Linked DNA regions of Persicobacter psychrovividus. The protein of the gene in region 1 interacts with the protein of each later gene in a pairwise test. Links are inferred from orthologs where the notes say so. Each region holds a gene or a part of one and is shown on either strand. Other genes may lie near its edges. The genes, in order: groL and AABK40_RS01315.

The links.
Region 2: the proteins of groL (region 1) and AABK40_RS01315 interact in binary tests that used the Escherichia coli proteins (3 or more experiments, as listed by UniProt). The link is inferred for Persicobacter psychrovividus from one-to-one orthologs.

The regions. Positions count from the first base shown.
Region 1 is NZ_AP025292.1:2,127,105-2,138,546, reverse strand. The notes cover bases 2,945-5,911. They hold groL (chaperonin GroEL), read right to left. Parts: upstream 5,262-5,911; coding sequence 3,627-5,261; downstream 2,945-3,626. Other genes in these bases: secG (preprotein translocase subunit SecG), read right to left, coding at 5,871-5,911; AABK40_RS09085 (co-chaperone GroES), read right to left, coding at 5,299-5,577; AABK40_RS09095 (mechanosensitive ion channel), read right to left, coding at 2,945-3,427. Outside these bases: pckA (phosphoenolpyruvate carboxykinase (ATP)), read right to left, coding at 1-1,161; more of AABK40_RS09095, read right to left, coding at 2,204-2,944; more of secG, read right to left, coding at 5,912-6,248; AABK40_RS09075 (hypothetical protein), read right to left, coding at 6,249-7,139; AABK40_RS09070 (LptE family protein), read right to left, coding at 7,223-7,774; AABK40_RS09065 (sigma-54 interaction domain-containing protein), read right to left, coding at 7,829-9,193; tRNA (N6-isopentenyl adenosine(37)-C2)-methylthiotransferase MiaB, read right to left, coding at 9,275-10,753; AABK40_RS09055 (asparagine synthetase B), read right to left, coding at 11,087-11,442.
Region 2 is NZ_AP025292.1:300,868-312,215, forward strand. What follows is about bases 6,096-8,968. They hold AABK40_RS01315 (nucleotide exchange factor GrpE), read right to left. Parts: upstream 7,897-8,968; coding sequence 7,294-7,896; downstream 6,096-7,293. Other genes in these bases: dnaJ (molecular chaperone DnaJ), read right to left, coding at 6,096-7,192; obgE (GTPase ObgE), read right to left, coding at 8,007-8,968. Also shown: AABK40_RS01285 (FAD-dependent oxidoreductase), read left to right, coding at 1-319; AABK40_RS01290 (serine hydrolase domain-containing protein), read right to left, coding at 381-1,511; AABK40_RS01295 (ABC transporter ATP-binding protein), read left to right, coding at 1,687-2,610; AABK40_RS01300 (ABC transporter permease), read left to right, coding at 2,610-3,911; AABK40_RS01305 (DDE transposase), read left to right, coding at 4,398-5,732; more of dnaJ, read right to left, coding at 6,038-6,095; more of obgE, read right to left, coding at 8,969-9,014; AABK40_RS01325 (adenylate kinase), read right to left, coding at 9,249-9,824; hpt (hypoxanthine phosphoribosyltransferase), read right to left, coding at 9,912-10,439; upp (uracil phosphoribosyltransferase), read left to right, coding at 10,826-11,348. UniProt on the Escherichia coli protein: Participates actively in the response to hyperosmotic and heat shock by preventing the aggregation of stress-denatured proteins, in association with DnaK and GrpE. It is the nucleotide exchange factor for DnaK and may function as a thermosensor.

The DNA.
Region 1 (11,442 bases):
GATGCCCATCTCAGTACCCGCAACTTTTGAAGTATAACCCGAGATGAAGTGGAACATTGCCTGTCCTTTAGACAAACGTGAGATTGGAGGAATTACCCCAAAGGCATCGAAAGTCAGGAAGAAAATGTTTTTAGGCACCGCACCGATAGATACTTCTTTGGCATTTTCGATGAAGTGAACAGGGTAAGAAACGCGAATGTTTTCTGTTACCGAGGTGTTTTCATAATCAATTGTATGCGTTCCTTCGAAGAAGCGCGTATTTTCTTCAATAGCACCGAAACGAACCGCTTTCCAGATGTCTGGCTCTTTGTCTTCTGTCAGGTCAACAGATTTCGCGTAACAACCGCCTTCAAAGTTGAAGATCGTGTTTTCCGTCCAGCCGTGCTCGTCATCACCGATAAGCGCGCGGTTAGGATCGGCAGACAAAGTTGTTTTACCAGTACCTGAAAGTCCGAAGAAGATCGCTGTGTCGCCCTCTTTACCTTCGTTGGCAGAACAGTGCATTGAAAGTACTTTGTGATCGTGTGGCAATACATAGTTAAGCACAGAGAAGATTCCTTTTTTCATCTCTCCAGCGTAAGCCGTTCCACCGATGATCAATTCGCGGGTAGTCATGTTTACGATCGCGAAATTCTTACCGTTCATTCCCAGTTCCTCGTAGTTCTCTACTTCAAACTTAGGGTTACAAAGAATTGTCCAGTTGGCTTCAAAGTTTTCCAACTCTTCTTTCAAAGGGCGGATAAACATATTGTAGGTGAACATGTGCTGCCAAGCAATAGTGTTATAAGCACGAACGTTCAATCTATAATTTGGATCTGCACCTGCGTACATATCGCGAACATACATTGTTTCACCTTCGAAAGAGGCGATCAATTTTGTTCTTAACATCTGGAATTTCTCTTCAGAGATTGGTTGGTTGATTTTACCCCACCATACTGAATCTTTAGTCTGAGCATCTTCTACAGTATATTTGTCTTTAGGAGAACGTCCAGTGAACTTACCAGTGTCCACCATAACAGAACCTCTGTCTGTTAAAACACCTTCTCCACGGCTTAATACCTCTTGCGTACATTCCGCAGGTCCCAAGTTCCATTTAACTACTGCTGGTTTTAATCCTAAGTGTTCAAAACCATTTTTCGATTTGATTCCGTGTTCTTGCATAATTAAAAAATTTTAAAAAAAGTGTCATGTTTGTAATACATAACAAATATACCTTTGCATATTCTATAAAATTATGATGAGTGTCAATGTAAAGGGTAAAAAAGTATGATAATTTGCAGTATTCGCATTTTTAACCCCTAAAAATTGAGTATGTTTAAATTTAATCTAAATTATTTTTAAGATTTGCAGGCTCCAATTCTATTGAATAATTTAAATTTAAACTAAGAATGTTAATTTAGTTCGATTGTTAAACAATTAGAGATATGAACTAAATGTTTGCTATTTTTATTTCATAAGAGGGAATCCTTCTTATTGTGTTTCATTGAATTTTCCGTTAATTTGTGGAATAAATTCATTTGTGGCATGGCGCTTTGGCTGTGTCAGGCATTCATTTCAACCTAATGGGAAAAGGAGAGATTGTATATATAAGTGCAGATCGTCGTACGCCAGAAATTTTGTTATCTACCGACAAGGGATTGATGAGGTTTCGAGGCCGTTCAATACCAGAAGATGCTCGGACATTTTTTGCAAAGGTGACGACGTGGCTGAAGATTTACCTTCAAAATCCGCCCGAAAAAACCAAGGTGGTATTTCAGCTCTAATACATGAATACGAGTTCAAGCAAGTGTTTTGTGGATATGCTCAAGATGCTTGAAGAGGGGCACCCTTCCAATACTTCGGTAAGTGTGGTGTGGTATTATGATGTGGAGGATGAAGATATGGAAGACACTGGAGAGGACTTTAAGAACATGTTCTCTTTTGATGTCGAGTTAAGAGGAATTGATGACATTCAGGATAATTCTATTCGTGAAGAATAGCAAAAGGCTGCCAAAATAAGGCAGCCTTTTTTAATGGTCATCAATTTACTATTTGATGTAAAGGAATGATTTTGTTAAAACGTTTTCCCAAAGACCTCTTGTAATACAATGAAGGCTTTAGCGTGTAACATCTTTCCTTTTTACAAAACAATGCACCTCATTGATGTGGCTAAAAAGGGAGTGATCAATAGCCATTTTTATCGGTGTGTGCATTGCATGATGCTTTAATGTAATTTTTTAGGTCCTTCATTATTGCCACCCTTACTGTTGCGGTATTTCTCCACCCAGTCGTTCATCAGCTTGCCAGCGGCTTCGCGGCCACCAATACCAAAGGATAGTGCAATGGCTACTGCAATGGCGCCAAGGGTAAGCCCAAAGGCTAAATTAACGATTTCGTCTGCAATGCCCATCTGACGTAAACCAATAGCCAGGAACAGGCCGATGATTCCTGCACGTGCAATGGAAGCGACGAATTTGTTCTCCTGATTTTTGCTCAGCATCTTATAAGCGATGGAGGCAATCCAGGTACCTACACCGAGAATGATCAGGCCAAAGAAGATATGCCCACAAAGTTCAAGTAATTCGCTTAGAATGGCAGAGAGTTGCATGAATTGCAGCTTCTCGATTGCTGCAATTGTACCGCTGAAAGCAATGAAGAAAAAGACCAGGTTACCGATGATCTTACTGATTGCTGTTTTCTGGGAAATGTACTGAATGCCTTCCACTTTATTGGCCATTTGGTCGATGCCCAAATTTGCGGCTAAACTTTCAATGATTTTTGAGATGTATCGACCTCCGATAAAGAACAGGGCTAAAATAATCGCCGCTGCAATAATGTTAGGAATCGCACCGAGTAGGGTAGATAAAGCTTCTGTTGCAGGACCAGAAATGACTTCCATTTTCAGGCTGTCCAGCGCAATGATCAAAATTGGAATAAAGACTATCAGGAAAACGATCTGACGCACCACTTTGGTGAAATCGAAAGAAGACTTTACGCCAATTTTTGCGGATAATTTATCAAGTCCTCCTGTAAGCAGGCCAGCAGCTTCCTTGGCAATGGAGGCAATAATATAGCCTGCAAAACCGATGATGCCCGCGGCAAGAATTCTCGGGATAAACTGAATGAATTCATTGAACATGCCCTGTAGTGGCGCCAAAACACCCCGTACGCCCATCATGTCCAGGACAAGTAGCAGCACATAGACTAATATGAGGTAATAGACGATGTTTGCAATGGTGTTTTCAATATTGAAATTACCACTTTTTGTCCGCTTGTTGATTCTTTCATCAAGCCTGGATTTGCTGAGGATCGTTTTAAGGACTGATTTGATGGCCTTGGCAATCAAAAAACCCACAATGAGTACAATAATAGCCCCTACAACCGAAGGGACAACTCCACCAAGCCCAGAGAGCATAGGGTCGAGAAAACGGTCAATATAGTTTTTCATAGTTATAGTTTGTGTATAATCTATGGTCTTAACCTTTTCTTGGGGCTATTTGGTTATGTCGTCTTGTAAAAAATGAAAGAACCTTTGCCTTTATGCCCTAAATAGTGATGAATTGGACTATTGGCTGATGATATGGGATATAAAAAAAGGCCAGTCAAATAACTGGCCTTTAAAATAATATGCTTTTTTGATGTGTTTATTACATCATGCCTGGCATGCCGCCACCCATTGGAGGCATAGCTGGTGCGCCAGCACCTTCTTCAGGACGATCAGCAACAACACATTCTGTTGTCAATAATAATGAAGCGATTGAGGCTGCATTCTCCAAAGCCAAACGCGTTACTTTCGTTGGGTCGATGATACCAGCAGCTACCATTGCTTCGTATTTGTCGTCACGGGCATTGTAACCGAAGTCACCTTCCGCTTCGCGAATTTTTTGAACAACGACAGAACCTTCTCCGCCAGCATTGGCAACGATAGTACGCAAAGGCGCCTCAATTGCACGACGGATAATGTTGATACCTGTAGTTTGATCTTCGTTTTCGCCTTCAACACCATCAAGAACGTTCGATGCGCGGATCAAAGCAACCCCACCACCAGGAACGATTCCTTCCTGAACAGCAGCACGCGTTGCATGCAATGCATCATCTACACGGTCTTTTTTCTCTTTCATCTCTACTTCAGTAGCAGCACCGATGTAAAGAATTGCCACACCGCCAGCCAATTTAGCCAAACGCTCTTGCAATTTCTCTTTATCGTAGTCTGAAGAAGTGTTTTCGATCTGAACTTTGATCTCGTTGATACGCGCCTGGATAAGCTCTTTGTTACCAGCACCATTAACGATTACCGTGTTGTCTTTGTCGATGTTTACTTTCTCAGCAGTACCCAACATATCGATGGTTGCTGCGTCCAGTTTGTAACCACGCTCTTCAGAAATTACCGTACCGCCTGTCAGTACCGCAAGATCCTCCAACATTGCTTTGCGACGGTCGCCGAAACCTGGTGCTTTTACAGCAGCGATTTTCAAAGAACCACGCATTTTGTTCACAACCAAAGTCGCCAAAGCTTCACCTTCGATGTCCTCAGCAACAATGACCAAACCTTTACCTGTTTGCACTACGGCTTCCAAAACAGGTAGCAATTCTTTCATGCTGCCGATTTTTTTGTCGTAAATCAAAATGTAAGGGGACTCCATCGCCACTTCCATTTTTTCGGTATTGGTTACAAAATATGGAGAAAGGTATCCACGGTCGAATTGCATACCTTCTACCGTTTTTACTTCTGTTTCAGTACCTTTGGCTTCTTCAACAGTAATTACACCGTCTTTACCCACTTTATCCATCGCTTCCGCGATCATCGTACCGATTTCTTTATCGTTGTTGGCAGAGATTGTACCCACCTGTGCAACCTCTTCAGAAGAAGTGATTGCTTTTGAAGTTTTTTTCAAATCTTCGATGATCAAAGCAACAGCTTTGTCGATACCACGCTTAAGGTCCATTGGGTTGGCGCCCGCTGCTACGTTTTTGATACCGCTTTCAAAGATCGACTGTGTCAAGACAGTGGCTGTTGTGGTTCCGTCACCTGCCATGTCAGCAGTTTTAGAAGCAACTTCTTTTACCAACTGCGCTGCCATGTTTTCTACTGAATCTTCCAATTCAATTTCTTTGGCAACAGAAACACCATCTTTGGTTACTGATGGCGCACCGAATTTTTTGTCAAGGATTACATTGCGGCCCTTAGGTCCCAAAGTTACTTTTACAGCATCAGCAATTACTGAAACACCTTTTTTTAGCTTTTCACGCGCATCAGCGTGGAATAAAATATCTTTAGCCATGATGTATGGATTTTAGAATTAAAATGAAAAAAACAGATTAAATAATAGCGAAGATGTCAGCTTCACGCATGATCAAATATTGCTTGCCTTCGTGAGTGATCTCTGTGCCGGCATATTTGCCATACAATACACTATCGCCAACTTTTACCGTTAAAGGCTCATCTTTTTTTCCTGGGCCAACAGCCACTACAGTACCCTGAGATGGTTTTTCAGTGGCAGTGTCAGGGATGATAATTCCTGATGCTGTTGTCGTTTCAGCGGCAGCGGCTTCCACAAGCACGCGGTCCGCAAGAGGTTTAATGGTTACGTTAGACATTTCTGTTATTACTGTTTAAAAATTAAAACATTTTCGAACATAATTTGAACATAGAATGTGCCAATTTATAAGCCGTCTTTATTTGTGACAAATTGACTTATAAATACCATCATCGGGTGGGTTGTGGCACTGACAGGCTTGAAAAAATGACATAGCTGATGGATGTTGATGGCAGATCACCTGCCATTTTTTAGCTGCGGGGGTGGTGGTTTTTTTGGGCATAAAAAAAACGCTGTCCCGAATAGGAACAGCGCTTTCCGCTCTTCAGTGAAGAGTGTGTTTTATCAGCAAAATTAATTTGCCGGTGCTTCTTGTGCCGGTGCTGCTGCATCGTCACTTGCTGGTGTTTCAGCAGGTGCCTGAGGCAGTTGAGTCGCCGGAGCTGACTGAATTGCTTTTTCTACATTAGGGCTGTTGAAGGTATTTCCTCCTGTAGTTCTTTGCTCACCAATAAAAAAGTGAGTAGCAAGGGTTAGCACAACAATACCAATTGCCAATCCCCAAGTGATTTTTTCCAAAAAATCTGTGGTTTTCTTTACCCCCATGATCTGAGAGGTGCTTGAGCCGCCAAACTGTGAAGATAATCCTCCACCTTTAGGGTTTTGCGCCAAGATAACCACAACCAGCAATACTGCTGCAACGATGATCACTCCAATTAAAACAGTAAACATTTATTTTCTAAGATTATGTAGTTTTTCAATGCAATTCACAAAGTAAGCTTTTTTATCGGGAAATTTCCAAATCAAAGCCTTGTAAATCTTCTTTGCTTCGGATAAATTTCCCTGACGCTCCATGATCCTCGCCAGATTTTCTGTATAAAGTTCCGTACTCATTCGAGTACTGTACTCAGCAAGGTCCACAGCTTTGGGACTTTCCTGAGTTGGGCTTACTGGTCGGCGCACCGACGGCCCGTTGGCTATAAAGCGGTCGATAAGATCCTCCTGCTCACGCAGTAGATGGTCTCTATCGGTCATTATTTTTTGTTCCACCAATTTTTCTTCTGATTCCGTAATCGATGATTTTTCCTCAGCGGGTTTTACTTCAGGCATTTGCTGTGTTTCGTCATATTGTGCTTTCACACGTAAGTATTCTTCCAAATACCCATGAATTTGTTCGGCAATCCCCTCGGCATCATCGGTATTTAGATCCTCAAATTGTTCTTCGGGATCTTTCCGTTGCTGAGTAGTCAGTAAATTTAGTGGATTATTACTGTTTTTTCTACATTCTTGATGTACAATATTGCGTTGATCTGCAATTTTGTCTTCAGCAGCCCATTCAATATTGTTATTGTTATCGGTTATCGTGTTATTATTATAAAAGGCTGTGATGTTTTTTTCATCAAGTACTTTTTTGAGGTGTTTTCGATCGGGGCTTCTCAGGGCCGCGCTCTGCAGCATTTCACGATAATCTAAGCCATCATTTTCTTTCGCCACCTTTGCCATCAGGATTTTGTAAAGAGAACAATAGGGGTATTGTTCACTCAGATCCTGTAGATCGGTGATTTCCGAGAGGGTAGCTGTATCGAGATGATAGAGCAAATGATGAAATGTAGAAAGTTTCACTCGCTAATTTTTAAGTGGACACTAAAATATAGAATAAAATAGTACTTTAAACAAGTCATTTTTTTATCTATAAATTACAAATACTACCAGTTGGCGACAGAGGCATTAAAGATATCCAAAATAATTTGGTCTGTAATGGTCGGGATTAACTGTTGCTCGGCAGCGGTTCGGTCTTGGGTGTTGGGGTTGTAATCATCGTAAAACGAGAAGGTTTTATTCTCGAAATTATAGGTGTCATCGGTGGTATTGATATAATCAGCCTTAACGGAGATTGTCAGTCGTTCCAAACCTGCGGCATCGGCCCCTTCGAGGTTGGTGTTACCGCCCGATTGTGGTGCCTGTGGCGAGAATCTGTAGCCAGAGATTACCCCCTGGATTTGCAGGTCACCATCTTCATCCACTAATGCCAGTGATGTATTTTGCTGAAAATAATCTCTGATGGCATTGGTAAAATCCTGTGACAGGTTCGCCGGCCCCGTGTTGGACTCATCGTAAAAATTGCCGATAGATACGGTTTTTACTTTGGAGTAATCAATAGATGCACCCGTGAAGGTGTAAAACCCGCAACCTGAAAAGCACAGGGTACATCCGCTGATCAGGAGGAGACTGAATATAAAACGTCGAAAGATATTCATGAATAGTTAAAAATTATCGTGGTAATGATACACAATAGAAATGGATGAAAATAATTATTGGTCAATTTCATATTGTTTAATCTTGCGATATAAGGTGCGTTCAGAGATTCCCAAATCTTGTGCCGCATACCGTCTTTTGTTGTTATTTTTTCGCAAAGCCTTGATAATAAGGTCTTTTTCTGTCTTTTCGATGCTCAGGGATTCTTCTCCGGCATGTTCATGACTGATGTCCTCTACTTCCGAAATCTCATAGGTGCCCATGTCTTCCTCTTCTTCCTGGTACATCATGGCGTTGTTCTTTGCATTTTCGGACGAGGTGGCCGAATAGGCAGGTTTGTTCTCCGGGTATTCGTTCCCTTTAACGCTGCCACTGCTGTTGCTGAATTGCCCTGGAGCTGCCAGCATGGGTAAGTTGTTGTTGACCGGCGGGGGAGGAGTGCTTGTTGTGCTGGTTTTGTTATAGCCCATCTCAAGCAGCATCGTTTTCATCTCCGCCATATCCTTTCTCATTTCGAAAAGTACTTTATAGAGGATGTCCCTTTCTGACATACTATCGAAGTTGCTCCGTTCTTTTTCTGTTGATTCTTCTTCACGGCGAATTACAGAAGGCAAATTTGGTGCTTCTTTAGGGATGTATTTCCGCAGGGTTTCGGCATCAATTTTTCTGCTCATCTCCAACACGGCAATTTGCTCTACCATATTGCGCAACTGGCGAATGTTACCAGGGAAGCGGTATTGTAACAGGCTTTCCTGCGCAGAATAGTCCAGGGAGATCGGGCTCATATGGTATTTGTCAGCGAAATCTGCGGAGAATTTACGGAAAAGGAGCAAGGCATCCTTGCCACGTTCACGCAATGGAGGCACGAAAATCGGGACGGTATTCAGTCGATAGTACAGGTCCTCGCGGAATTCGCCTTTTTCTACCGCCTTAATCAGGTTGACGTTGGTTGCGGCCACCACACGAACATTTGTTTTCTGCACTTTTGAAGAGCCAACCCTGATGAATTCACCATTCTCCAGTACGCGCAACAATCGGGCTTGTGTGCCCAGCGGCATTTCACCGATTTCGTCGAGGAAGATGGTTCCGCCGTCCGTAACTTCAAAATAGCCTTTCCGGGAATCACTTGCGCCGGTAAAGGCGCCTTTTTCGTGTCCAAACAATTCGGAATCGATGGTGCCTTCAGGAATGGCGCCGGTATTTACAGCGATAAACTGACCATGTTTACGAGAAGAAAGGTGATGAATGATTTTGGAAAATGATTCTTTACCGCTACCGCTTTCACCGGTAATCAAAACGGACATGTCGGTAGGGGCCACTTGCATGGCTACCTGAATGGCATAGTTCAGCAGTGGGGAGTTTCCCACAATGCCAAAACGCTGTTTGATACTCTGGATTTCTTCTTCTGAAAATATGGACATAGTAAATATTGTAGATGGGTTTAAAAAATCAACAAGGGCGTAAAACGATTGCTGTTTTACGCCCGCTGTATCTTAGGGGGATTATGCTTCGACGGCCTTGCCAAGGAGTGTTCCCTGGGTGCAGTCGGTGATTTTGACCATCACATAGTCGCCTGGTTTGTAATGTTCTTTATCGAATACCACTACTTTGTTGGCAGAATTTCGTCCGCTGAGTTGGTTTTCGTCTTTCTTGGAGATTTTCTCTACCAAGACCTTCTGTACCTGCCCAACCTGGCGTTTGTTTCTTGCTAAAGACGAGGCATTTTGTACCGCGATGATTTCCTCAAGTCGGCGTTTTTTAACGTCCAAAGGAATATCGTCCTCAAACTTTTTAGCCGCTAAAGTCCCTGGGCGCTCAGAGTAGAAGAACATATAAGCATAGTCATACTTAACATATTCCATTAGCGAGAGGGTTTCCTGGTGTTCTTCTTCTGTTTCAGTACAGAAACCAGTGATGAAATCTGAAGAAATACCACAGTCTTCACCAATAATGCTACGGATGGCATCCACACGATTAATGTACCACTCACGGTCGTAAGTTCTGTTCATCAAATCCAGCACACGGCTGTTACCCGACTGTGCGGGCAGGTGAATGTAGTTACAGATGTTCTCGTGATCACGCATGGCGTAAAGCACATCATCCGTAATGTCTTTTGGGTGTGAGGTGGAGAATCGTACGCGCAGGTCTGGAGAAACGGCGGCCACCATTTTCAGCAGGTCAGCAAAATTGACGATCTCTTCGGCGCCAAGTTTATTGATCTCTTTCTTGGTGTTGGTGTCCACATCTTTTGCCCATTTGTAAGAGTCCACATTCTGGCCAAGCAAAGTAACTTCGCGGTAGCCCTTATCGAAAAGGTCTTTTGCCTCTGCAACAATAGAGTGCGGGTCGCGGCTGCGCTCACGTCCACGGGTGAAGGGAACAATACAGAAAGAACACATATTATCGCAACCACGCATGATGGAGATAAAGGCCGTCAGTCCGTTGCTGTTCAGACGAACAGGGGTAACGTCGGCATAGGTTTCTTCTTTGGAAAGGATAGTGTTTACGGCTTTTTGGCCATCTTCTACTTTACTTACCAGGGCAGGGAGATCTCGGTAAGCATCTGGTCCTACAACCAAATCCACCACTTTTTCCTCTTCAAGGAGCTGAGATTTAAGTCTTTCAGCCATACAACCCAACACACCTACCATCAGGTCGCGTTTTGTGCGCTTTACGGCATTGAATTCCTCGAGTCTTTTGCGAATGGTTTTTTCAGCTTTCTCACGGATTGAACAAGTGTTCAGTAAGATGACATCAGCATCCTTGTAAGTATCTGTTGTACCATATCCATTTTCAGCCATGATGGAGGTGATGATCTCGGAATCCGAGAAGTTCATCTGACAACCATAACTTTCAATGTACATTTTCTTTGTGCGTTCAGGATTTACTTTTTGGCTGATTTTAACGGCCGTAGCATCCACTTTTTGAGAGTGTTGCTCATCGTTATCCAAAACCCCAAGGTCTTTAATGATATCGCTCATTTCTAATCTGTTGTTCTAAAATTTTTGTGATAGGAACAAAAAATGTGCCCTATTATAGGTTGCAAAATTAACAAAATGATCGGAGAACTGACAGATTGGCAGAGGAATTTATCGCATTAATTCAATATTCTTGACTTTGCAGGGCATTTGAAACTAAAAATTTGCAGTATAATGTCAGTTTTTATACCTGCTCTTAGGTTTTAGGGGCAAAAAAAATCCTATTCCAAAGCGTGGAACAGGATGTTTGGTGATGCAGAAAGCAAGCTTGATGGCAACCTGCAGAATGAAGTGGAGCCTCCAACCTGCGGATTGCTATTGTCTTTTGGTGTCTATTTAGGTTTTGCGCTTCTTCTTTTTGGCGGCAGGGAACAGGATGTTATTCAAAATCAGTCGGTAGCCTGGGGAATTCGGGTGGAGGTTCAGATCGGTGGGGTCCTCTCCAACGAGGTGCTTATAGTCCTCAGGGTCATGGCCACCATAGAAAGTCCAGAAGCCTTTGCCATAAACGCCATGTAAATAGCGTGCCTCATCGATGGATTTGGTTTCTCCCATAACCACCACATCCGATTTAATGAGCTTCTTTTTATAAGCAGTAGTCTGGCCCATGAAGCCTTTCACAATGCGCACATGGTTTTGCGTCAGCATGGTTGGGATGGGGTCCCATTTGGCTGAAAATTCAAAGAGGGAGA
Region 2 (11,348 bases), 1.8 Mb from region 1 along the record:
AAGAGACCTGGTACAATACCTTGAAACGGTAGATTCCACCTCCTATCAGCTCCTTGATGTCCGTAACCCTGTGGAATTGCAACAACAGGGGCAAATTCCTGAGGCTATTAATATTCCTTTGGATCAGCTGAGAGATCGAATAGAAGAACTGGATGCGGAAAAAACACAGCTCATTTATTGCCAAAAAGGACTACGGGGCTATTTGGCAAGCATGATTTTAGTAAACAATGGTTTTACCAAAGTAAAAAATATGCAGGGTGGTTTTCTGCTTTACAGTAAGTCGGCCTTGCCAATTGTCCCTGTTAGCGTACAGGGCTAAGCAAAATACCCCCAAAATAAAAGAATCCTGTACTTTAAAGCGTACAGGATTTTTTTTGTTCCTAATGTTTATCCTGCGGATCAAGCTTATCTGCAATATTGATGACGGGACTGTAGGCGCTGGCCTGGGAATCATTGCTCACCCAAATCACAACAATATTTTTTTCAGGAATAATGCCTGCAAAGGCATTAAAACCGAAAGTCTGACCGCTATGCCCATAAATATTAAAAAGGTGCATGTTCGCTAAGCCATATTGGCCAATGGAGCCTGTGCCGACAAAGCTGCTGTTCCGCAACAGCTGGGTGGTTTCAGCTTTGCTGAAGAAGTCCCCCTGCCACCACGCACGAATAAACTTTACCATATCAGGCATTGTACTGACGATCTCCCCTGCCGCACCAGCCAGGTAAAACGACATTTGTATCTTCTGACCATTAAAGTACCCCTGCATTTTTGTCTTTGCCTGTTGTTCGGTCATATTTGTTCCGAAGTAGGTTTGGGTCAGGTTGGCAGGCTGAAGAATATGTGTCCGAATGTATTGCTGATAATTTTGCCCACTGACCTTTTCAATCAAAATCCCCAGGGCCTGATAGCCTGTGTTGCTGTATCGCCATTTTTTGTTCGGAGGGCCGTAACTGCCCCGCGTGTTGGAGGTGCGAATAATCTCCCGAGGGCTAATCTTCAGCCTTCCCTGATAGCCATATTTTTCAATCGTAGCCTCGTCAGAGCCATCATCAAGGTAATCATAAATTCCCGCCGTGTGGTTCATTACGCTGCGGATACTAATCGAATCACTCCAGTCTTTTTTATTAAAGCGATTCAGGTTTTTCACCCAGGGCTCATCAATATATTTACTGATCGGCTTATTGATATCGAGCAAGCCCTGCTCATGAAGCTGCAAAATAGCCGTGGCAATAAACATCTTGGTCATACTGCCAATCTCAAAGCTGTAATTGGCAATTGCAGGGACATTCTGAGCCTTGTTGGCATAGCCCGCCACGGCAATCCACTGGTTTTTATTGGGGAAATCCACCATGCACAGCGTACCGGCATTATCGTGGGTTTCTGAGGAAACCTTCACCATTTTATTGAGCCACTCAGGTGGGCGGTTACCCTGCGCAAAGGCATTACAGTTCAACAACAGGCAAAGCAGGAGTCCTTGCAACGGGTATTTAAAAATTGAAGGAAAAGACATCAATTTATATTTTTTTAAAATGGTAGGTAAAACAAAACTTTGTCAATCTATTGATCTCGACGAATTTTTTCAATCAATTCAACGAAAATATCCATGTGTTGCAATGATAATTAGAAGATCTCCCTTAGATTTCGTACCTATTTATGATTGCTGTCAAAATGATTAAAACCTGTTTATGAGTTTAATAGAAATAGATCAAGTTTGTAAATCCTACGAAAACCATCAGGCCCTGAAAAGCTTATCCCTTAGTGTTCCCAAAGGGAGCATTTATGGTTTGCTCGGCCCTAACGGTGCGGGAAAATCGACTTTGATCCGAATAATAAATCAGATTATATATGCCGACAGTGGCACAATTCTGTTTGATGGTGAGCGGTTGCAGCCACATCATATTTCAAAAATTGGCTACCTGCCCGAAGAACGGGGGCTGTATAAAAAGATGAAAATTGGCGAGCAGCTGATGTACCTTGCACGGCTGAAAGGCTTGAGTAAGCACGATGCCGCACAAAAAATCAACTATTGGCTCGAGAAACTGGAGCTGAAGACCTGGATCGATAAAGCGGTGGAGGACCTCTCCAAAGGGATGGCGCAAAAAGTACAGTTTATCTCGACGGTGATTCATGAACCAGAATTCCTGATCCTCGATGAGCCCTTCTCTGGCTTTGACCCCGTAAATGCCAACCTGATTCGGGATGAAATACTGGGCTTGCGTGACCGAGGCTGTACCGTAATGCTTTCAACCCACCGCATGGAGTCGGTGGAGGAATTATGTGATGATATTGCACTGATCAATAAGTCGGAAAAGGTATTGGAAGGCAACAAGTGGGAGGTGAAGAAAGCCCATAAGGGCAACCGTTATCAGTTGATTACCGAGAGCCCCGTACAATTGACGAGCCCTTTTGAGGTGCTTCATCAGCAACCTTTAGCGCATGGGCAGCATGAAACATTGTTTCAGCTTAAGGAGGAACAAAAAGGCAATGATTTGCTGAAACTGGTCATTGACCAGGTGCCCGTGGTACATTTCGAGGAAATCATTCCTTCGATGAGTGAAATATTTATTCAACACGTTAGCCCTGCTTCGGCTAATGAAAAATCGGTCTAATGGATAAGGTATTGTTAATTATAAAGCGGGAATATCTGACCCGTGTGCGGAAAAAGTCTTTTGTGGTGATGACCCTCTTGGGGCCGTTGTTGTTTGTAGCCATGTGGGCAGTGCCGATTTGGTTGGCACAAAGCGGACCGGAAAGCAAGACGGTGCATGTGATTGATCAATCGGGTATGTTTGCGCAGGCTTTCACGGAAAATAAATCAAGTGATGTGGCGTTTGTCTATGAAAAGTTGAGTGTGGAGGATGCCAAGGAAGAGCTTGAAGCGGGTGATTATGACGGATTATTGTTGATTCCAAGGCTTGCTAAGGGCGAGGATGTGAACCTGATGTATTTCTCTGAAGTGAATCCTGGTATTTCTTTGAAGCAGCAAATCCGCAAGGTGGTTTCGCAGAAATTGCAGGAAGAGAAGCTGAAAGAATCGGGCTTGTCAAAGGAGTGGCTGGCGAAGTTGAATCCTTCGGTAGGTATCCGAACGGTGAATGTTACCCCTGATGGTGATGAAGCCGAAAGCCATTCGGAGGCGGCAACGGTGATTGGTTATATCGGTGCTTTCATGATTTACTTCTTCATCTTTCTGTATGGAACGCAGGTGATGCGTGGGGTGATTGAAGAGAAGTCCAATCGTATTGTGGAGGTGATCATCTCTTCTGTGCGACCTTTTCAACTGATGATGGGGAAAATTATTGGGGTAGCAGGCGTGGTGCTTACCCAGTTTTTGATCTGGATCGTGCTTTCCTTCGGGCTGACCACCCTGATTGCCATCCTGACGGGTGTGAGCGTAGGGCCAAGTGCTCCCGCGATGGCCGACCCTGCCATGGTGGCTGCAACAGCTGATGGTGTGCCGCAAATGATGGATGCACTCATGACGATGAACTTTGGATTGATCGCCTTCTCCTTTATCTTCTATTTCCTTGGTGGCTACCTGCTATACGCCGCATTGTTCGCCGCAGTAGGTTCTACCGTAGATCAGGATGGTGACTATCAGCAATTCATGTTTCCGCTGAGTATGCCTTTGCTGTTCGCTATTATTTCTCTGACGGTCGTGATTCAGGATCCGCACGGCACTTTTGCTTTTTGGATGTCGATGATCCCTTTCACCTCACCGATCGTGATGATGATGCGCGTTCCTTTTGGCGTACCAATCTGGCAATTGGCCCTTTCAATGATTTTACTCGTTGGCGGTTTTATATTCACCACCTGGTTGGCTGCCCGCATTTACCGCATCGGAATTCTGATGAACGGCTCAAAAGTGAATTATCGGGTATTGCTCAAATGGGCACGGATGAAGTATTGATTTTGAGTTTTGATTAAATACAAAAAAGGCTACTTTCGGTTTTGAAGGTAGCCTTTTTTCGTTCTATATCAGTTCCGGTTTTTAATAGTAATGTGCCACCGGAGACATATAATGAAGATCCCACCCATCTTCTTTGGCTTGTCTGATAATTTCTAATTGTTGATCTGTAGACATAAATGTATGATTTAATTTGTCAACGTAGTAACTCTTCGGGTGTCTATGTGGCTCGTCGCACGAGTTTAACACTAAAGGAAGTGCAATACCTAATAGGATAATCAAATTTTTCATATGTAGAATTAAGTTTTGTTGATAGGACAAACTTAGTGGGGAGTAGTGCAGTCAAAGTGCGTTTTGAAATTCGGTCTATCTGAAAACATCTAACTAATAGATATTCAGTGGTTTTAAGTCAGTAAAAGACAAAAAATAACCCCAAATCTCGTCAAAAATGGCGATTTTTGGGGTATTCTTTTTTAAACTGATTTAAAGATGCCAAATAAATATCATCAAACCTCAATTTTTCCCAAAGAATTAACTTTATCCCCAAGGTGGTGGATTTTTAAAGATTCCAAGCTTGGTCAAATTCATCAAGAACTACCATTTGATGAGTTAGCTTCACTTTTACCGGATCCTGAGCATCAAACTGGCCGGCCGGCGCACCTTTCTAAGAAAGGAATGATCGCCTTGGTTTTTCTGAGTTCATGCATGAATGGTATGTCTGACAAGCAACTTCGTGAACGGATAAATACAGATTGGGCTTTGCAGATGTTCTGCTTTCGCCAGTTTTCTGATAACTACACAATCAAAGAACACGGCTATGTTTCTCGGGTGAAAAAGATAGTTGGAGAGCATATTGATTTTGATCTTTTACAGCAGAATATGCTTAGTTCATTCAAAGATGACCTTGAAAATGTAGGAGCAATTCTAATGGATGCCACCTGTTATGAAGTTAAAATCAAAAATCCTACAAGAGTCAAATTGCTCTGGGACACAATATGTTGGGTTCATAATCAGATGAAGTTATGGTGTAAAGCCCTGAAGATTCCTATGCCTCGAAGTCGGTTCAATGATCAGCGGAAGAAACAACTCAACTATCAGAAAAAGAAGAAAAGATCTCATAAGAAAAACCTAAAACGCAGGCGAAGCTTGGTTTACCTGTTGGAGAAATTATTGGGGCAATTTCTAATTATTAGGACTGAAAATAGTGGAACGAAACTTTTGGCTGACCGCGAAACAGCCATTTTTAATATGTGCCAACGAATACTAAAGGAGCAAAAACACTTCTTATCAAACCCTCCTTCGAGTATTCCCGATCGAATTGTAAGCTTCGCTCAGCCACATATTCGTCCGATCGTTCGAGGCAAGGAAAATAAGCCCGTCGAGTATGGTCTGAAAGTTCATATGGTTTCAGTATCAGGTATCAGCTATATCGAACATATGGATTTCTGCGCTTTCCATGAAGGTGTCCGATATCAAAAGACCATTCAGAAGCATACAGCGTTTTTTGGGGAGGTGAATTGCGCTGGTGCCGATAAGCTATATGCTAATAATAAAAACAGGACTTACAGTACGAACAAGGGTATTATCACCTGCTTTCCGAGGAAAGGTCCTAAACCAAAAGACCCTGACAAGCAAAAAGATACATTGGTGAAAGCCTTATCTAATGCGCGGAATACCGTCATGGAGGGAGCATTTGGTAACCATAAAGAAAGCTATGCATTGAAGAAGATTACAGCTCGAAACCCACAGATCCAAATGCTGATGGTTTACACAGGGGTCTTCGCTTCGAATGCCCGCTATTTAAGTCAAAATAAGGTAGCCTAATTGAATTTTATTTTAAGATCGAACAAGCTGTAAAAAGCTTGAAGGGGATTGCTATGCTTATACTTTTTTAACCACCTGATTTATAATGTATTAACCCGGTAATTCTACACAAATGTAGGTTTACCAACTTGTGAATTGTACTATTATTAGAAAGTTAGAAAAAACAAAATCCACCATAACCAAATTTTATTCTGATCGTGGTGGATTTAGGGTGTTTACAGACGAACCGGAAATTCATTACATAAAAAAACAGCCCTTACAACTAAATGTAAGGGCTGTTTTGTATTTCTATTGATCAGTTTCTATTAAAAGAACTCACGCATTCTTTCGAAGAAGCCTTTTTCTTTCTTGCCTGGGTCTGGCTGGAAGTTGTCGGCAGTGCGCAGTTTTTCAAGCATCTCTTTTTCCTCTTTAGACAAATGCTGAGGTGTCCAGACATTAACATGAATCAACTGATCGCCTGTGCCATAGCCATTGATGTCGCGGAAACCTTTACCTCTCAGGCGAAGAATCTTGCCTGATTGTGTGCCTTCCTCGATCTTGATCTTCACTTTACCATCAATCGTTGGTACTTCAACGTGTGTTCCCAAAGCAGCATCAGCGAAGTTCACGTACAATTCATAAACAACATTGTTACCTTCACGCTTCAGTGACTCATGTGGAATCTCTTCGATTACGATCAGTAAATCACCAGGAATTCCACCACCTTTAGGCGCATTACCTTTGCCGCTCATGGACAATTGCATTCCTTCAGAAACCCCTGCAGGGATTTTTACCGTGATGACCTCCTCTTTGGTTTCAACACCTGCCCCACGACAACTGTCGCAGTGCTGATCTACCATTTGTCCCGAGCCGTTACAGTTCGGACAAGTAGATGCTGAACGCATTTGCCCCAACATGGTATTGACGATCTTCTGAACCTGTCCCGTACCCTGACAGGTAGGACAAGTGCGAAGTGATGAGCCATTCTTTGACCCGTTACCGCCACAGCTGTTACATGCATCCTGGCGCTTCACCTTGATTTTCTTCTCTACACCATGTGCCATCTCTTCAAGCGTTAGCTTGAGTTTGATGCGCAAGTTGGTGCCACGACGCTGACGAGGACGTCCGCCTCCGCCACCACCGCCACCGAAGAAGCTGTCGAATGGGCTGCCACCGCCGCCACCGAAGATGTCTCCGAATTGCGAGAAGATGTCGTCCATATTCATGCCTCCGCCACCGCCGAAGCCTCCGCCACCCATTCCCTGGTGGCCGAACTGGTCGTAACGCTGACGTTTCTGAGCATCACTAAGGACTTCATAAGCCTCAGCTGCTTCCTTAAATTTTTCTTCTGCCTCTGGGTTATCAGGGTTTTTATCAGGGTGATACTTGATCGCTACCTTGCGGTATGCTTTCTTGATTTCCGCTTCGGAAGCGCCCTTTTGCAGCCCTAATACCTCGTAATAATCTCTTTTGGCCATTTGCTAAATATGGATTAAAGCGTAAGTGGTGCATTTCAGGGCAAAGGATATTGACCCTGTGCCCTGAAGTGCAACCGACTAAAACTCGATTCTTTTTAAATTTATTTTGCGCCCACAACAACCTTCGCGAAGCGAATGACCTTGTCGTTAAGCTTATATCCTTTACCAACTACGTCGAAAACCTTGCCTTTTAGCTCCTCTTCGGGAACAGGAATTTCCGTAATCGCATCATGAATGTCCGTATCGAAGGCGTCGCCCTTCTCCGTTTCAATGGGAGTCAGTCCGAACTTTTCCAAGATTGATTTCAAATTTTTAGAGATCAATACTGCACCTTCATGAACAGATTTGGCATCCATTTCTTCGTTGAAATTGTCGTTTGCACGATCAAAGTTATCAACAACAGACAACAGCTCACCGATCAATTTTTCGTTGGCATTTTGTACCAAGTCCAATTTTTCTTTTGCCGTACGGCGGCGGAAGTTGTCAAATTCAGAATACAGACGCAAATACTTGTCTTTTTGCTCCTGAACCTCGGCCTTTAAAGCATCGACTTCAGCAACTTCTTCTTGTACTTCCTCTTGAGGTGCTTCAGTGTTTTCCTCTTGAGTGGTTTCGTTTTCCGCTACAGGTTGCTCTACTTGCTCCTTTGTAGTTTCTTCGCCCTGTACGTTTTTTTCCTCTTCGTTTACAGTATTTTCTGCCATTACTAAAAAATGGTTAAATTATCTACATGAATTCTTATCTCAATTAATTTGCCAATTGGAGAAATATGTCAAATTGTCTAAAATGACTGACATAAATCTGCCAAAATGAGCTATTTGTCATCTTCAGGAGCATTCAGCCCTTGCCAGATAGCATCTTTTAATTGATCTAAGTTAGTTTGTGTAATTGATGAAATAAAGAGTGTTTTTACTCCTTCAGGAAGATCTTCTTTGAATTCCTCCATCATTTCCTCATCCAGCATATCGGTTTTGGTGATGGCCAGAATGTGGTGTTTATCCAGCAGTTCTGGGTTGTACTGCTCAAGTTCACCACGCAATACGCGGTACTCTTCTTGCACATCCTCGGTATCTGCAGGAATCATGAACAACAGCATGGAGTTACGCTCAATATGGCGTAAAAATCGCAAGCCAAGCCCTTTTCCTTCTGCCGCTCCTTCGATAATTCCAGGAATATCGGCCATTACAAATGAGCGGTTGTCGTAATAAGAAACCACCCCAAGGTTAGGCACCAAAGTGGTAAATGGGTAGTCTGCAATCTCAGGGCGCGCGGCTGAAATACTGGAAAGAAGGGTGGATTTTCCGGCATTTGGGAAGCCTACAAGGCCCACATCAGCCAAAAGTTTCAGCTCCAAAACCAGCCACTCTTCCATTCCTGGTTCGCCAGGCTGTGCAAAGCGTGGAGTTTGATTTACTGCCGTTTTGAAATTCTCGTTGCCGAGGCCACCTCGCCCACCGGGGGTAATGATGATTTCCTCATCATGTTCGGTGATTTCTGCACGGATTTCATTGGTTTCAGCATCACGGATGATCGTCCCCAATGGTACTTCGATGATTTCATCTTTTCCCTGAGCTCCACTAGAACGCATGCCTCCGCCAGATTCTCCAACTCCAGCGATAATGTGCTTGCGGTAACGCAAATGCAGCAATGTCCATAATTGGGAGTTTCCCCGAACGATAACGTGACCACCACGGCCACCATTACCACCATCTGGTCCCCCGCGGGGAACGTGTTTTTCTCTACGGAAACTTATTGCACCGGAACCGCCTTTGCCGGAACGGGAGCATAATCGAACGTGATCGATAAAGTTTGAAGCTGACATATATGTATAACTAAGTGCTTTTTCTTGATTTGATACGCTCAGCCGTTGCAGAACGCATAATTAACCCGCAAGTTACCAAAATTTCGGTGATCTTCCCTGTTTGGTCACCTGCTTTGTTGCTAACTATTTTAAGGGTAATGTTTTATCAGAATCAAAAACTGTTCCGCAAAAAAAAACAGCCCTATCCACTAAGGAAAGGGCTGTAAAGTCAGCAATGTTTATTTCTGACGGAAATTATTGAAGTTTTTCAACCGCTTCGCAGATGTTGCCAAAGATAGACTCAATAGAGCCAACACCATTGATGCTTGCCAATTTGCCTTGCTTGTTGTAATACTCGGCAACGGGCAAAGTCTCCGCTTTATATACACTGATGCGATTGTTAATTTTATCAATGCTTTGATCATCCGCGCGTCCTGAAGATTTACCACGCTCCAAAATGCGGTTTCTCAATTCTTGATCTTCTACCTCCAAGGCGATCATCCCGCTGATAGGCGTGTTTTTGCCATTCATCAGCGTATCCAATGCTTCTGCCTGTGCCACAGTACGCGGGAAGCCATCAAAGATGATTCCTTTAGCGTCCGTTACCTCTTTCAGGCGATCATCAACCATATCAATCACTACTTTATCAGGAACAAGGTTACCGTTGTCCATGTAGCTTTTGGCCAATTTGCCCAGTTCAGTTCCTTCGCCTAAGTGTTTGCGGAAAAGGTCTCCTGTAGAGATGTGTAACAAACCATATTTTTCAATCATTAACTCTGACTGAGTTCCTTTACCTGCACCAGGAGGGCCGAACAGAACGATATTAAGCATAAGTGTAAAAATTTAAATTATGAAATTGTTATTTCGGTATGAAGTTAAAAATCTCTCGGAGATTAACTCCTTAAAAAAATGAATTTTTTATTCCGCAAGCTGATAAATAGCTGGGAGGTTACGTCCCAGGCCATCGTAATCCAGACCATATCCAACCACAAATTTGTTGGGGATCTCGAATGCGGCATATTTTACAGGAATATCTTTTTTGTAAGCTTCAGGCTTATAAAGCAGCGTGGCGATCTCAGCAGATTTCACTCCTTTGTCATTCAAAAGGTTCATGATATGCTCCAAGGTGTTGCCAGTGTCTACGATATCTTCGATGATCACTACATCTTCTCCTTTAAGAGAACCTTGCAAACCCACCAATTCTTTAATAGAACCTGTAGAGTTCATGCTCTCGTAAGAGGCCAGCTTAATAAATGATATTGTAGATTCTAAATTTGTTTGACGATACAAGTCGGCAGCAAACATGAAAGACCCGTTCAGTACTGCCAAGAAAATAGGCTTTCTGCCCTCGTAGTCCTTATTGATTTGTTGCGCTAATTTCTCGATGCCTTGAGCCAATTGCTCCTCATCTATAAACATCTTGAATGCCTTGTCTTTTACAATCATCACCTTGAAATTTTTATAAAATAAAAAAGCCCTTAATGAGCTTAAGGGCAAGCAAATATAATAGCTTCATTTCAGTATTGAAACCCTGCACCGATAAAAAGCTGTTTTTTTTGATAAAGTGAATCATTGCTTGATCTATCCTTTAGGCTTGTTATTCAATCATTAAGATGCTTTTGTTTGCTGATATATATCATGTTATTCAGTTGAATTTTTATTTTTGAGCAGTGAATTGATATAATTAACAGGAATTTTAATAATTATTACAGATTTTGTGAATGATTCTGATTCTTAAAATCTTTCAATTTATGATTAGAAACAGCTGAGTGTAAATCAAGTTAAATAGCTATATTTGCAAAGGATTTAATGATAAAATAAATACGCTTGTTTTGAAGATTTTTAGATTAAATAGTGAATCGTCGGTTGCCAACCATTTTCTGGCAGAGATGCGTGATGAAAATATTCAGAAGGATACCATGCGCTTCCGCAGAAATATTGAACGCCTTGGGGAATTGATGGCCTATGAGGTTTCCAAAGACCTGCCGTATGTTACCAAGACGGTCAAAACACCATTGGGTGAGAGCGAGATACCGATGCTGGAAAAGCAGCCTATCCTAATGACCGTGCTTCGTGCAGGCCTGCCGTTTTACAATGGTTTTATGAATATCCTCGACCAGGCCTCGAGTGGTTTTATTGGTGCATACCGTACACCAAACCCTGATGCCGAAGATGGTTTCGAGATTGATTTGGGCTATGCGGCTTACCCTAACCTGGAAGGTCGTGATTTGATTATCGTAGACCCAATGCTTGCAACGGGCCGTTCGCTGGTAGATTCGATCGAGAAAGCGATTGAAAAGGGAAATCCTCGATCAATTCATATTGTTGCGATTATTGCCGCACCTGAAGGGGTTG